Regions from separate parts of the Rhizobium sp. BR 314 genome, predicted to be linked through region 1. Evidence: predicted binding sites of a transcription regulator. Region 1 holds the regulator's gene; the other holds the start of a gene.

Evidence for each region. The regulator PhoB, encoded in region 1, activates phosphate uptake and scavenging genes when phosphate is short. The targets are predictions, from matches to a motif close to TGTCATNNANCTGTCAT.
Region 2: QD461_RS06090 (DUF2794 domain-containing protein) is a predicted target of PhoB. The motif match lies at 3,045-3,061, and genes of this name have one in related genera.

Annotation. Positions count from the first base shown of each region.
Region 1 is NZ_JARWLA010000019.1:39,186-46,560, forward strand. It holds gene apaG (Co2+/Mg2+ efflux protein ApaG) at 148-540, shown strand; gene QD461_RS21870 (Hsp33 family molecular chaperone) at 623-1,612, opposite strand; gene argF (ornithine carbamoyltransferase) at 1,660-2,577, opposite strand; gene QD461_RS21880 (aspartate aminotransferase family protein) at 2,749-3,948, opposite strand; gene QD461_RS21885 (GcrA family cell cycle regulator) at 4,374-4,898, shown strand; gene phoB (phosphate regulon transcriptional regulator PhoB) at 4,991-5,674, opposite strand; gene phoU (phosphate signaling complex protein PhoU) at 5,706-6,419, opposite strand; gene pstB (phosphate ABC transporter ATP-binding protein PstB) at 6,471-7,286, opposite strand; gene pstA (phosphate ABC transporter permease PstA) at 7,301-7,375, opposite strand, start outside.
Region 2 is NZ_JARWLA010000003.1:242,355-249,729, reverse strand. It holds gene QD461_RS06105 (ABC transporter permease) at 1-920, shown strand, start outside; gene QD461_RS06100 (Bax inhibitor-1/YccA family protein) at 1,116-1,856, shown strand; gene QD461_RS06095 (N-acetyltransferase family protein) at 1,976-2,533, shown strand; gene QD461_RS06090 (DUF2794 domain-containing protein) at 2,622-3,023, opposite strand; gene QD461_RS06085 (DUF1223 domain-containing protein) at 3,352-4,095, opposite strand; gene acnA (aconitate hydratase AcnA) at 4,348-7,038, opposite strand; gene ccmA (heme ABC exporter ATP-binding protein CcmA) at 7,301-7,375, shown strand, end outside.

The sequences.
Region 1 (7,375 bases):
TGGATCGGTTATAGGATACCGCTAGATATCCCGCACTTTGCGGGAGTGACAGAAAGCGGATAATATGCCGCAGACTTGGAAATGCTGAAGCGGCGATGAGGCTTGAATAAGCGCTCGACGGTTCAGGGCAGTGGCAAGGTAACAGGCATGTATCGCGCCTTAACACGCGACATAGAAGTGGTCGTGGAACCGTTTTATCTGGAGGAGCAATCCGATCCGGATGACGATCGCTATGTCTGGGGATACCGTATCGTCATCTCCAACCACTCGAAAATGGCGGTCAAGCTGGTGACGCGCTACTGGCACATCACCGACATGAACGGCATCGTCGACGAGGTGACAGGCCCCGGCGTCGTCGGCGAACAGCCGCATCTGAAGCCCGGCGACACCTATGAATATTCCTCGGGCTGCCCACTGGATACACCATCAGGCATGATGTTCGGCCATTATCAGATGGAGACGGATGACGGGGAGCAATTCCATGTCAAGATCCCCGCCTTCTCGCTCGACACGCCCAACCTGCTGCGGACGCTGAATTAAAGCGCCGCGCTTCCTTTCGGAAGTGCAACGGTCGCTCTATTTGATTTTTACGCATTCTGCGCGGAGATGCTCTGAAGCGGCCTCAGGCCGCTTCTATCTCGGATACTTCGAACCGATAGGTCGTCGAGCAGAACTCGCAGGTCACCGCGATTTCACCATTCTCTTCGCTGGCCTGGATTTCCTCAGCCGAAAAGCCCTTCAGCACGCCCTTCAGCTTGTCACGCGAGCACGAACAGCGGTCGTAGACGGCCTTCGGTTCGTAGACGCGCACGCCGCGCTCGTGGAAGAGGCGATAGAGCAGACGCTCAGTGCCGACTTGCGGATCCGTGAGCTCATCGGCGTCAATGGTCTCGACCAGACTGCGCGCTTCCGACCAGGCATCGTCCTCGGCATGGTGGCGCACACCGGTATCGCCGTCGCCGCCATGCAGGTCCGGCTGGCGCATGCGTTCGGGCGCTTCCGGCAGGAACTGGGCGATCAAGCCCCCTGCCCGCCAGCGGTGGCGTGGCTTGCCGTTCTCGTCACGATCAAAAAGCTCGGCAGCGCCCAGGCGAACGCGCGTCGGAATCTGTTCCGACTGGCGGAAATAGGTGCCGGCGATCTCCTCGAGCGACGCGCCGTCGAGAGCGACGATACCCTGATAGGGCTGGCTGAACCGGCCCTGGTCGATCGTGAAAGCGAGAACGCCCTTGCCGAGCAGCTGCTCCGGCTCCGTCCGGCCTTCCGCTACAGCCTTTGCCAGCGCTTCCTCGTTGAAGCGGGCATAGGCACGGACATTTTCCGGCGTCGAGAAATCGGCCACCAGCAGATCGACGGGACCGTCGCCCTTGGTCTGCACGGTGAACTTGCCTTCGAACTTCAGCGACGTGCCGAGCAGAACCGTCAGAACGATGGCCTCGGCCAGGAGGCGGGCCACCGGGGTCGGATAATCGTGCCGGGCAAGGATCGCATCCAGCAGCGGACCAAGCTGCACGGCACGGCCGCGCACATCGAGGCCCTCCACCTGAAAGGGTACGACGTGATCGTCACCGGCGAAATCGAATTGGCCCAGCGAGGCTGCATTTTCGGCCATTGCTTTACTCCTACTGCGCCCGCGCTCTCAAGCGCGGCTTTATATCCTCAGATCGCGCCCAGGCACCAAGCAAGAATCGACTTTTGCGCATGAAGGCGGTTTTCCGCCTCATCGAAAACAACGGATTGCGGACCATCGATCACTTCGTCCGTCACCTCCTCCCCGCGATGGGCGGGCAGGCAATGCATGAACAACGCGTCTTTGTCGGCCTGTGCCATCAAAGCCTTGTTGACTTGATAGGGCTGGAAGACGTTGTGACCGCGGGCCCGGTGTTCCTGATTCATGGAAACCCAGGTATCGGTTACCACACAATCGGCGCCGGCGACCGCACGGTCGGCATCATGCGAGAGCAGGATTTCGGCGCCCTCGTTGCGGGCCCAGTTCAGATAGTGATCCTTTGGCTCGGAACCAAGGGGTACCGCCATGTTCATGCGATAGCCGAAGCGTGCGGCGCCTTCGATCAATGAATGCAGCACGTTATTGCCGTCGCCGGTCCAGGCGACAGTCTTGCCCTTGATCGGGCCGCGATGCTCCTCGAAGGTCATGATGTCGGCCATGATCTGGCAGGGATGCGTGTCGTCCGTCAGCGCATTGATAACCGGAACGGTCGCATGTTCCGCCAGTTCGAGCATGCGCGCATGATCCGTGGTGCGGATCATGATCGCGTCGACGTAGCGCGACAGGACCTTGGCGGTATCGCCGATCGTCTCGGCGCGGCCAAGCTGCATTTCGGTGCCGGAGAGGAACAGCGTCTCGCCGCCGAGCTGGCGCATGCCGACATCGAAGGAAACGCGGGTACGGGTGGACGGCTTCTCGAAAATCATCGCCAGCATCTTGCCCGCAAGCGGCTTGTCGGCCGCGCCCGCCTTCAGCTGCTTCTTTCGCACGATCGCATCATCGATGATGTGACGCAGATCGGCAGCCGGAACGGCTGAGAGATCGAGAAAGTGTTTCGGAGAAGCCATGTCCTTACCTGTGCTCCAGAAAAAACAATAATGCCCGCGTGGGACACGCATAAGCCCCCTTAAATCGGCACCGATTTATAGAAAGCTTATGCGATTCCTAAATGTTACTGCGTCCTTTGCGCGTCGTCTCGACGCGCGGCGCAGTAATCGCCCCGACTGCAGGCGTTAAACTTAAGCCGATTTCTTGGTGCGGGCAGCGCGCGCACGTTCGGCCGCACGCTCGATGCGGGCAAGGCCTTCGCGTGCTTCCTCGGCGGTGACGACGAGCGGCGGCAGCAGGCGGATGACGTTGTCGCCGGCGGGCACACCCAGCAGATGCTCGGCTCGGATAGCCTGCAGCAGATCCGCCTGCGGAATGGCCGCCTTGATGCCGAGCATCAAGCCTTCGCCGCGTACATCCTCGATGATATCAGGGAAGCGGTCTTTCAGCGAGGCAAGACCCTGGCGGAAGACCAGCGCGACATCGCAAACATGCTGCAGGAAGCCATCAGCAAGCACGATGTCGAGCACCGCATTGCCAACGGCCATGGCAAGCGGATTGCCGCCATAGGTCGAGCCGTGCGTGCCGGCCTTCATGCCGGAGGCGGCTTCAGCCGTCGCAAGGCACGCACCGAGCGGGAAACCGCCGCCAATCCCCTTGGCCACAGCCATGATGTCAGGCTTAATGCCGGCCCATTCGTAAGCGAAGAGCTTGCCCGTGCGGCCAACGCCGCACTGGACTTCATCCAGGATCAACAGCAAGCCATGCTCATCGCAGATCTGGCGCAGGCCGCGCATGAACTCATTGGTGGCTGGGCGAATACCACCCTCGCCCTGCACCGGCTCGATCAGGATCGCCGCCGTCGCATCGGTAACTGCTGCGCGGACGGCGTCGAGATCACCGAACGGCACCTGATCGAAGCCCGGAGCCTTTGGGCCGAAACCTTCGATGTACTTTTCCTGACCACCGGCTGCGATCGTCGCGATGGTGCGGCCGTGGAAGGCGCCCTCGAAAGTGATCACATGAAACTTCTCGGGATGCCCCTTGGCGAAGTGATAGCGCCGCGCCGTCTTGATGGCGCATTCCAGCGCCTCCGCGCCGGAATTCGTGAAGAACACCTTGTCGGCGAAGGTGACATCCGTCAGCCGCTTCGACAGCTTTTCCTGACCGGGCACTTCATAGAGGTTCGACAGGTGCCACACCTTGTCTACCTGCGCCTTCAGTTCGGCCACAAGATGGGGATGGGCATGGCCAAGCGAATTGACCGCCACACCAGCTGCGAAATCGAGGTAGCGTTCGCCACTTTCCGTCACCAGCCAGACGCCCTCGCCTCGCTCGAACCGCAGCGGAGCACGCAGGTATGTATCATAAAGCGGCGCGGTCTCGGCCATGGCCATATCTCCTCGATCACAACTTTAAGGACCAATCGCTTCCGCTTGATGAAACGGGTCCGAAAAAATCAAAAATGCCGCCTTGCGGCGGCCTGGGCACTATTGATGTTTTGCACCGCGATGTCAACAAAACTGGCGATTTAGCAAGTGCGAGAAAGCGCTTGCGCGCAAATGGATCGCGTTCGGCACGGCATATTGCAGAAATGCCACGCCGGGGCAGCAAGTTGGGGAAAACCCCGAAATCGATTCCTCAAGATTCTCGCGACTCTTGTCACGGAGTCAGCCTCACACTAGGTTAAAAAGCAATTGCTAGACTGCATGCGGCGGAACTAGTCACCACAATTTTAAAGCGTTTCGTGCCTCGATCCCATGCGAGGCAATGGTGAAGGATTCTGCCACCGGAAACGCGACAGCGGAGACAGGGCATGAATTGGACAGACGAACGCGTCGAGAAGCTGAAAAAGCTATGGTCCGAAGGGTTGAGCGCCAGCCAGATCGCGGCGCAACTGGGTGGCGTGAGCCGTAATGCCGTCATCGGCAAGGTGCATCGCCTGAACCTTCCCGGCCGAGCGAAGGCGGGTGGCACGGCGACGGCTGCTCGCACGCCGAAGCGCACTGCCTCGGCGCCAAGGGCTCCGGCTTACACCTCGCGCGTCGCGACCCGTACGGTTGCCCGCCAGCAGGGTGCAACCATGCTGAAGGAAGAGATCGAGGTCGATGCGGTCAACGAGATCACCTACCGTCCCGCGGCCAATGTCGTCGTTCCGATTTCGCGCCGCCTCGGCCTGACGGAACTGACGGAACGCACCTGCAAGTGGCCCGTCGGTGATCCGTTGAAGGACGATTTCCACTTCTGCGGCAATGACAGCCCGGATTCCTCGCCGTACTGCACCTATCATCAGCGCATGGCCTACCAGCCGGTGCATGATCGCCGTCGCAACAACGGCTAAGCAGCGAATTCAAGAATTCAGACAACGAAACGGGCCCCTCGAGGCCCGTTTTCTGTTTCCGCCGCAATGTTGATGCCTGAGCGGTTGACCGCTCAGGCCTCCATGGAATAGCCCGCGCCGCGAACGGTGCGGATGACATCCTGCATATTGGAGAAGTTTAGCGCCTTGCGCAGGCGGCCGACATGAACGTCGACGGTGCGTTCGTCGACATAGATATCGTGCCCCCAGACGCCGTCCAGCAGCTGCGAGCGGGAGAAGACGCGGCCCGGCGAGGACATCAGGAATTCCAGCAGACGGAATTCCGTCGGACCCAGCCGCACTTCGCGGCTCTTGCGATGAACGCGATGGGTTTCGCGGTCCAGCTCGATATCGCCGCAACGCAGCACCGTAGAGAGAACCTCCGGACGGGCACGCCGTAGCATCGCCTTGACGCGCGCCATCAGCTCCGGCGTCGAGAACGGCTTGACGACGTAATCGTCCGCGCCGGTGGAAAGGCCGCGCACGCGCTCGCTTTCCTCGCCGCGGGCCGTCAACATGATAATCGGCAGGCGCTCCGTCTCCGGCCGCATACGCAGCCGGCGGCAAAGCTCGATGCCGGACACGCCGGGGAGCATCCAGTCGAGGATCAGAAGATCGGGGATGCGCTCCTGGAGACGCAACTCGGCTTCATCGCCTCTGAGGATCGTGTCGACCTCGAAGCCTTCGGCCTCAAGATTATAGCGCAGCAGAACGCTCAGCGCTTCCTCGTCTTCTACAACAGCAACTCTCGGAACCATGCGCCTTTGGTCTCCTTTCTTCTCTTCCAGATTATTCCGTCACCGCGCCAACGGTGTTTGCAGTGTCGTCCTTCGGACGTTCGCCTTCCGGCTGTGCGCCTGTCGCCATGTAATAGATCGTCTCGGCGATATTGGTGGCATGGTCGCCGATGCGCTCGATGTTCTTGGCGCAGAAGAGAAGATGCGTGCAGGTGGTGATGTTGCGCGGATCTTCCATCATGTAGGTCAGCATCTCGCGAAAGAGCGAGGTGTACATCGCGTCGATTTCCTCGTCGCGTTCGCGGATCGAAACAGCCTTGTCTGGCGACCGCGTGGCGTAGACGTCAAGGACTTCCTTGAGCTGGCCGAGCGCCAGTTCGGAAAGATGTTCGATGCCGCGGGCAAGCTTCCGCGGAACTCCGGTGCCCTGCACGGCGATGACGCGCTTTGCCGTGTTCTTGCCAAGGTCGCCGACACGCTCCAGATCGGAGGCGATGCGGATGGAACCCATGATCTCGCGCAGGTCAGCCGCCATCGGCTGACGACGTGCGATGGTGACGATCGCCTTGTCGCCGACTTCGCGTTCGGCATGGTCGAGAACGACGTCGTCGGAGATGACCTTCTGTGCGAGAGCGGCATCGCTATGAACCAATGCGCGAACGCTGTCGCTGACCATCTGTTCGGCCAGACCGCCCATTTCGGCAATACGGCGCGTCAGGAACTTCAGGTCTTCGTCATAGGCAGAGAGAATGTGAGTGGAGACCATTTTTCTTTCCTTAAGGTGAACTGTGTGAAGGGAGCCGCGCACCTGACATCATCAACCAAAACGGCCCATGATGTAATCCTGCGTGCGGAAATCGTCGGGATTGGTGAACATCTTATCGGTGTCGTTCTCCTCGACCAGATGGCCGAGATGGAACATTGCGGTGCGCTGTGAAACGCGGGCAGCCTGCTGCATGGAATGCGTCACGATAACGATCGTAAAATTCTCCCGCAGCTCGTGAATGAGATCCTCGACTTTTGCCGTCGCAATCGGATCGAGCGCCGAACAGGGCTCGTCCATCAGGATCACCTCCGGGCTGACTGCAACGGCGCGCGCGATGCACAGGCGCTGCTGCTGTCCGCCAGAAAGGCTGGTGCCGGCATCGTGGAGCCGGTCCTTCACTTCGCCCCAGAGACCAGCCTTCTGCAGGCTGGTTTCGACGATGTGCTCGAGATCGGCCTTCGAACGATGCAGGCCGTGTATGCGCGGACCATAGGCGACGTTCTCGTAGATCGATTTCGGAAACGGATTGGGCTTCTGGAAGACCATGCCGACGCGCGCGCGCAGCTCCACCACATCGATACTGTTGTCGTAGACATCCTGATCGTCGAGCGTGATCTTGCCGGTGATACGGCAGGTCTCGATCGTATCGTTCATGCGGTTGAGGCAACGCAGGAAGGTGGACTTGCCGCAGCCAGACGGGCCGATCAACGCCGTGACCGTATTGGCGCGGATATTCAGATTGACGTCGAAGAGCGCGCGCTTTTCGCCGTAGTAGACCGAAACGTCCTGGCCGATCATCTTGTAGGGGATCGTCATCATCTTCTTGGCCAATGCTCGTTCGCTTCCGGCTTCCGTCATCATGTTCATTTCGTGCTCCTCCCCTACCAGCGCCGCTCGAAGCGACGGCGCAGCAGGATTGCCCCGATATTCATCGCAACGAGGAAGAAGAGCAGGAC
Region 2 (7,375 bases), on a different contig from region 1:
CGAAGGGCAAATTTGTCGAAGCGCCGATGCTGCGTGGCCGCATCGTCGCCTTCAATGGCGAAGACGTGACCAAGCTGAAGGTGCCGGCGGCAGGGCAATGGGTGTTGCGCGGCGACCGCGGCATCACCTATGCCGAAACTCTTCCGGAAAATGCCGCGATCACAGACGGCAAATGGTGGGACAAGGACTACGGCGGCGAACCGCAGGTCTCCTTTTCCGCTGAGGAAGGCAAGGCTCTTGGCCTGAAGCTCGGCGACAAGATCACCGTGAATGTGCTCGGCCGCAACATCACCGCCAAGATCGCCAGCTTCCGCAAGGTGCAATGGCAATCTCTGTCGATCAATTTCGTGATGATCTTCTCGCCGAATACCTTCAAGGGCGCACCGCATGCCTGGCTCGCGACCCTCACGGATAGTTCCGCCACTCCGGAGCAGGAAGCAGCGATCCTGAGGAAAGTCACCAACGCCTATCCGACGATAACAAGCGTTCGCGTCAAGGATGCGCTCGATGTCGTCAGCAGGCTTGTTGGGCAGCTTGCCACAGCCATTCGCTCCGCCGCATCGGTCGCGCTTATCGCCTCAGTGCTCGTGCTGGCGGGCGCGCTGGCGGCCGGCAACCGCGCCCGCACGCACGATGCCGTCATCCTCAAGACGCTCGGAGCGACGCGCGCGACGCTCATTCGCGCCTTCAGCTACGAATATCTGATCCTGGGGGCAGCCACCGCCGTCTTCGCGCTGGTCGCCGGCTCCGTCTCGGCTTGGTATATCGTCAGCCGTATCATGAAGCTGCCTTCCGCCTTCATGCCTGATGTCGCCTTCTCCACTCTCGTCGTTGCGCTGGTGCTGACGGTCGGGATCGGCCTCATCGGCACATGGCGTATTCTGGGTCAGAAAGCGGCACCCGTTCTGCGGGAGCTGTAAATCAGCTTCGCGGATTAACCGACACCGCGAAAACCGCGCGATATTACATCGATTTAACATCGGTCAGGCCGCTTGACCCTTGTCTACAAGGCTGGAAAGCCTCATATTCTGTGCAGGCATGCTGAAGCTTCGCAGCGGCGCCTGGGCCTGAAAGGCCCGACACCGTACCCAAATCGGAGCTTGAAAGAGGAAAACATGGCTGACTATCGCAATTACCAAAACCGGGCGCAGAGCGGTGCGCAGTCCGGTGCGATGATAGACGAGGGCCTTCGAGCCTACATGCTCAAGGTCTATAACCTGATGGCGCTGGGTCTGGCGATCACGGGTGTTGCGGCTTATCTCGCCTTCTCGCTCGCTTTCGCGAACGGACACATCACGGCCTTCGGTCAGGCGATCTATCTGAGCCCGCTGAAGTGGGTTGTCATTCTCGCCCCGCTCGCAATGGTCTTCTTCCTGAGCTTCAGGATCAACCGGATGAGCGTGGCCGCCGCGACGACGACCTTCTGGGTCTACGCCGCGCTGGTGGGTCTGTCGCTGTCGTCGATCTTCATCATCTACACCGGCCAGAGCGTCGTGCAGACCTTCTTCGTGACCGCCGCCTCCTTCGGCGCGCTGTCGCTCTACGGCTACACGGCCAAGCGTGATCTGTCCGCGATGGGCTCGTTCCTGATGATGGGTCTCTTCGGCCTGATCATCGCCTCGCTGGTCAACATCTTCCTGGCTTCGTCCGCCATGCAGTTCGCCATCTCGGTGATCGGCGTGCTGATCTTCGCAGGCCTCACGGCCTATGACACGCAGCGGATCAAGGAAATGTACTACGATGCCGACGATGCGACTGTAGCCGGCCGCAAGGCGATCATGGGCGCTCTGTCGCTGTACCTGGACTTCATCAACCTGTTCATGTTCTTGCTGCGCTTCATGGGCAACAGAAACTAATCGAACGGTTTGAATAGATATCGAAAAGGCGGCTTCGGCCGCCTTTTTGTTTGCCTGGAAAAGAGGCCTGCGATTTGATGGCAGCCATCGTCATCAGCAGATCAGGCAGTAAGAATCACATGTCCGTCCGCCTCCGCAGCGCAACCTTAGACGACCTGCCCCACATAACCGCCATCTACAGAGATTCCGTGCTGAACGGCACGGCAAGCTACGAGATTACGCCTCCAGGCGAAGACGAGATGGCAGGCCGCTTTCGCGCGATCCAGGAAAAAGCCTACCCCTATATCGTCGCCGAGGATGCAGACGGCACATTTCTCGGCTATGCCTATGCTTCGGCGTTCCGCACACGGCCGGCCTATCGGTGGATGGTGGAGGATTCGATCTACCTTGCTCCGGAGGCCCGCGGGCGCGGGATCGGCAGATTGCTACTGAATGCCCTGATTGATAGCTGCCAGACGCTGGGCTTTCGCCAAATGATCGCCGTCATCGGGGGAGCGCATCCTGCCTCCGTCGCCGTGCATCGGGCTGCGGGATTTACCGAAGCCGGATTGCTCAAGGGCACGGGCTACAAGCATGGTCGGTGGCTGGATACGATGCTGATGCAGAAGGCGCTTGGCGAGGGAAATACCACCGACCCGGACCAGTCGGTCTATCCGGGTATCCTGTTCCAGGAGTAGGGTCGATCTGTTGGTCTAGCCTTGAATGCTCTCTTCCCTCGGTTTCCGGGACGAGCGGGCTTTTACCATCAAGACGGTGGGGAAAGAACTACTTCTCCACCAGCTTCAGCTGCTTGTCGAAAACCTTCAGCACTTGGCTGAGGTCATGTCCACGCTTCAACGTCATCCCATTGGTATTGATGACGGAGAAGGCGCCCTGCTTCGCGGCGAGTTTCGGGTTCTTCTCGATGCAGAAAAGCGGCATCTCGCCGGAGCGCTTGAAGACGGAGAAGACTGCCTTGTCCTTGAGATGATCGATGGCGTAGTCGCGCCATTCGCCTTCGCCGACCATGCGGCCGTAGATCCAGAGTATGGCATCCAGCTCACGGCGATGGAACGTCACCGGCAGCGGATCCTTGCTCTGCTTGTATTCTCTGAAATCAACGATGACGGAGGAATTAGTCTCGGCGGAGCGGCTTTCGCCGTGTCGCAAATCCGGCTGATCAGTCATCAATCCCCCAAGGGCTATCTCATGACAGGAGAATGACAGTTTGCCTCAGCCGCATCAAATTGCAAGCCGTCTGACGGCTCACAATTTCTTTCCCGTGCCCAAAAGCATCTCTGCAGCGCCGCATTTCAGTCAAAACGACGCCTAATTTGCAGGAAGTATAGGCAGCCGCTTGGCGCCGCCGCGCCAAGCGGCCCGGCCGGGGCGCATCGATAAACCCCAGCCCCGAATGCGTCCCGCCGGGCACCCCCTTTTTCGGCGTCAGCCGAAATAGGCACCTTTTCCGCGCCAGCCGAAGCAAAAGACGTCCCCGATCAAATAGACAGGGCGCTTAGCCGTCCGAACCCACCGTCAGCACTGTCGCCCCGATAATGGCCGAGGGATCGCCGGAGGACGACGACGACTGCAGAAGGACGGCAAGCCCTCTTCGTCCGGCTTTGGTCAACACATTGGCGGGCAACACGACATTCATCGCCCTGCCATCCCACATGCCGACCGTCTCGACATCGGAAACCGCATGCATATAGGCAATTTGCTGGCCGTTGTTTTCGCCGCCCTTGGGAGCCACCATCTGCTCCTTGTCGAAATAGACGATGACGACATTGGCCTTGCCTTGGCCAGCACCGATCTTGATCGAAAGCTCATCATCCTTCGTGCTGGCGCTTACTGGCACGGTCAGGCCCTCACCGGCGCGCTGGAAAGTATCGAGCTTGATGTTGATCGCGTTGAGATCGGCACCATTCATATGGTCCCGGCCATTGATGATGGCCTGCGGCGTGTAGACGCCGCTGCGACCGAGCGTGCGGGCATAAGCATACTGGCGTGCGGTATTTTCCTTGTTCGCCATCGTGTCGTTCCAGCCCAGATAGTTCCAGTAGTCGACATGATAGGCGAGCGCCACGACGTCGCCCTGGCGAATCAGCTTTCGAAAGGCAGCGTCGGCCGGGGGACAGGAAGCACAGCCTTGTGCGGTGAAAAGCTCGACCACGCCCTTGATCTTCGCAGCCTCCTGCGCATGCAGCGAACTTGCGAGCGCGATGCCTGCCAGAAGTGGAACCGAAAATCGAAGGCGCATTTCTCTCTTACCTCTGCATCAAACTCGCCAGCCGCCTGCGCAGCCTCCAAATACCCACTAGTCTTGGGGCGATAAGGCCATATCAAGCCCGAAAAACCTGAAACAAGAGATAATAGCTTAGCGTGATGACGCAAAGTCACGATGGGGTGAGGCCAATGCCGCATGGCAGCTGCGCCGAACACATCCCCGTGAAAAAGAAGAGGCCGCCGGAAGAGTTTTCCGGCGGCCTCGTAAGAACGGAATGGATGCGTATTAGGCGGCGAGATCGCGCAGAACGGTCTGCAGGATGCCGCCATTGTTGACGTAGACGACCTCATCCAGCGTATCGATACGGCAGATGATCGGGATATCGCGAACTGTACCGTCGCCATAGGTGACCTTGGCGATCTTGCGCTCGCGCGGCTTGATATCAGCCAGGCCTTCTATGGTAACGAGTTCGTCGCCCTTCAGGCCGAGGCTGGCCCAAGTCGTGCCTTCCTCGAAGACGAAGGGGATGACGCCCATGCCGACGAGGTTCGAGCGGTGGATACGCTCGAAGGACTGGGCGATCACGGCGCGGACACCGAGCAGGTTCGTGCCCTTGGCAGCCCAGTCGCGCGACGAGCCGTTGCCGTATTCGACACCGGCGAAGATGACGAGCGGAACGCCCTCGGCCTTGTACTGCATGGCCGCATCGTAGATCGAAGTCTCTTCCTTGGACGGATAGTGGATGGTGTAGCCACCTTCCTTGCCGTTCGGGCCGAGCATGTGGTTGCGGATGCGGATGTTGGCGAAGGTGCCGCGCATCATGACCTCATGATTGCCGCGACGCGTGCCGTACTGGTTGAAGTCGGCAACGCCAACGCCGTGACCGATGAGGTAGGCGCCGGCCGGCGAGGCAGCCTTGATCGAACCGGCCGGCGAAATATGGTCGGTGGTGATCTTGTCGCCGAAGAGACCGAGAACGCGAGCGCCCTTGATGTCGGAAACGCCGGCACCCTTCTTGCCCATGCCCACGAAGTAAGGCGGATTCTGAACATAGGTCGAGTTGTCGTCCCAGGCATAGGTCTGGCCCGGAGGAACCTGCACGGCCTGCCAATTGGAGTCACCCTTGAAGACGTCGGCATACTTGCTCTCGTAGAGCTCGCGCGTGACGTACTTCTGGATGAACTCCTGAACCTCATGCGAGGTCGGCCAGATGTCCTTCAGGTAAACCGGCTTGCCGTTCTGGTCTTCGCCGATCGGCTCCTTCGTCAGGTCGAGCTGCACCGAGCCGGCGAGCGCGTAGGCGACAACGAGCGGCGGCGAAGCAAGGTAGTTTGCCTGAACGTCAGGCGAAATACGGCCTTCGAAGTTGCGGTTACCGGAGAGAACGCCCGATACGATCAGACCCTTGTCGTTGATCGTCTTGGAGATCGGCGCCGGCAGCGGGCCGGAGTTGCCGATGCAGGTGGTGCAGCCGAAGCCGACCAGGTTGAAGCCGAGCTTGTCGAGATCAGCCTGCAGGCCAGACTTGGCAAGATATTCGCCGACGACCTGCGATCCCGGTGCCAGAGAGGTCTTGACCCACGGCTTGGTCTTCAGGCCCTTGGCAACGGCGTTGCGGGCGAGAAGGCCGGCAGCGATCAGAACCGACGGGTTGGAGGTGTTGGTGCAGGAGGTGATGGCAGCGATGGCAACGTCACCATGGCCGATATCGAAATCCGTGCCTTCGACCGCGTAGCGGTTGGAAAGCTGGCCGGGCTTCTTGTATTCGGTTTCCAGCGAAGTGGCGAAGCCGGAAGCAATGTTTTCCAGCGCGATACGGCCTTCCGGACGCTTCGGGCCAGCCATAGACGGCACGACGTCGCCAAGGTCGAGTTCCAGCGTGTCGGTGAAGACGAGGTCGGAACCGTCATTGTCACGCCACATGCCCTGAGCCTTGGAATAGGCTTCGACGAGCGCGATACGGTCCTTGGCGCGGCCGGACATGTTGAGGTAGTTCAGTGTTTCCTTGTCGACCGGGAAGAAGCCGCAGGTCGCGCCGTATTCCGGACCCATGTTGCCGATGGTGGCACGATCTGCGAGCGGCATGTTGTCGAGGCCAGGGCCGAAGAATTCGACGAACTTGGAAACAACGCCCTTCTTGCGCAGCATCTGCACGACGGTCAGAACTAGGTCGGTCGCGGTGACGCCTTCCTTGAGCTTGCCGGTGAGCTTGAAGCCGATGACTTCCGGAAGCAGCATGGAGACCGGCTGGCCGAGCATGGCAGCTTCAGCTTCGATACCGCCAACGCCCCAGCCGAGAACGCCGAGACCGTTGATCATAGTCGTGTGCGAATCGGTACCGACGCAGGTGTCGGGATAAGCGATCGTTTCGCCGTCCTCTTCCTTCGTCCAGACGGTCTGGCCGAGATATTCGAGGTTCACCTGGTGACAGATGCCGGTGCCGGGAGGAACGACGCGGAAATTCTTGAATGCCTGCTGGCCCCACTTCAGGAAGCGGTAGCGTTCGCCGTTGCGTTGATATTCGAGCTCGACGTTCTTGGCAAAAGCCTGCGGCGTGCCGAATTCGTCGACGATGACGGAGTGGTCGATGACGAGATCGACGGGGACGAGCGGGTTGATCTTTTCCGGATCGCCGCCGAGGGAGACCATGGCGTCGCGCATGGCAGCAAGGTCGACAACGGCCGGAACACCGGTGAAGTCCTGCATCAGCACGCGTGCCGGGCGATAAGCGATTTCGTTCTCGACGGTGCCCTTGTTGGTCAGCCATTCGGCGACGGCAAGGATATGTTCCTTCGTGACCGACTGCCCGTCTTCAAAACGCAGCAGGTTTTCCAGAAGCACCTTCATGGAGTAAGGCAGCTTGGAAACACCGGGCAGACCATTGGCTTCAGCCTTGGGCAGGCTGAAATAGACATAGTCTTTCCCGCCCACGGTCAACGTGGAACGACACTTGAAACTGTCAAGAGATTTAGACACGAGATACCCCGTTTCTGATAGCCAACACAGTCGTGCGAACGCCTATGCACTTTATGCACATCAGGATGCGGGTACGGCCATTTCCGCTGTCCGCACGTAAGGAGAAAACCTTATGTTCGGCGCAAGGATGAAATTCACGCCGACCGCTGGCGTGGTTGCAGGTCTTATAGATAATTTCGTAAAGACTTGCCAGAGTGGCAAAGCGCAAATTTTGACAATTTTTTGCGCGTTGCAGCAACGAAAACGGGGAAAGCCTGAGCGAATGCATCTAAGCGCTGAAAATCTGGCGGCAAGGCGGGGCGAAGACCTGATTTTCTTGAATGTTTCCTTCAACTTG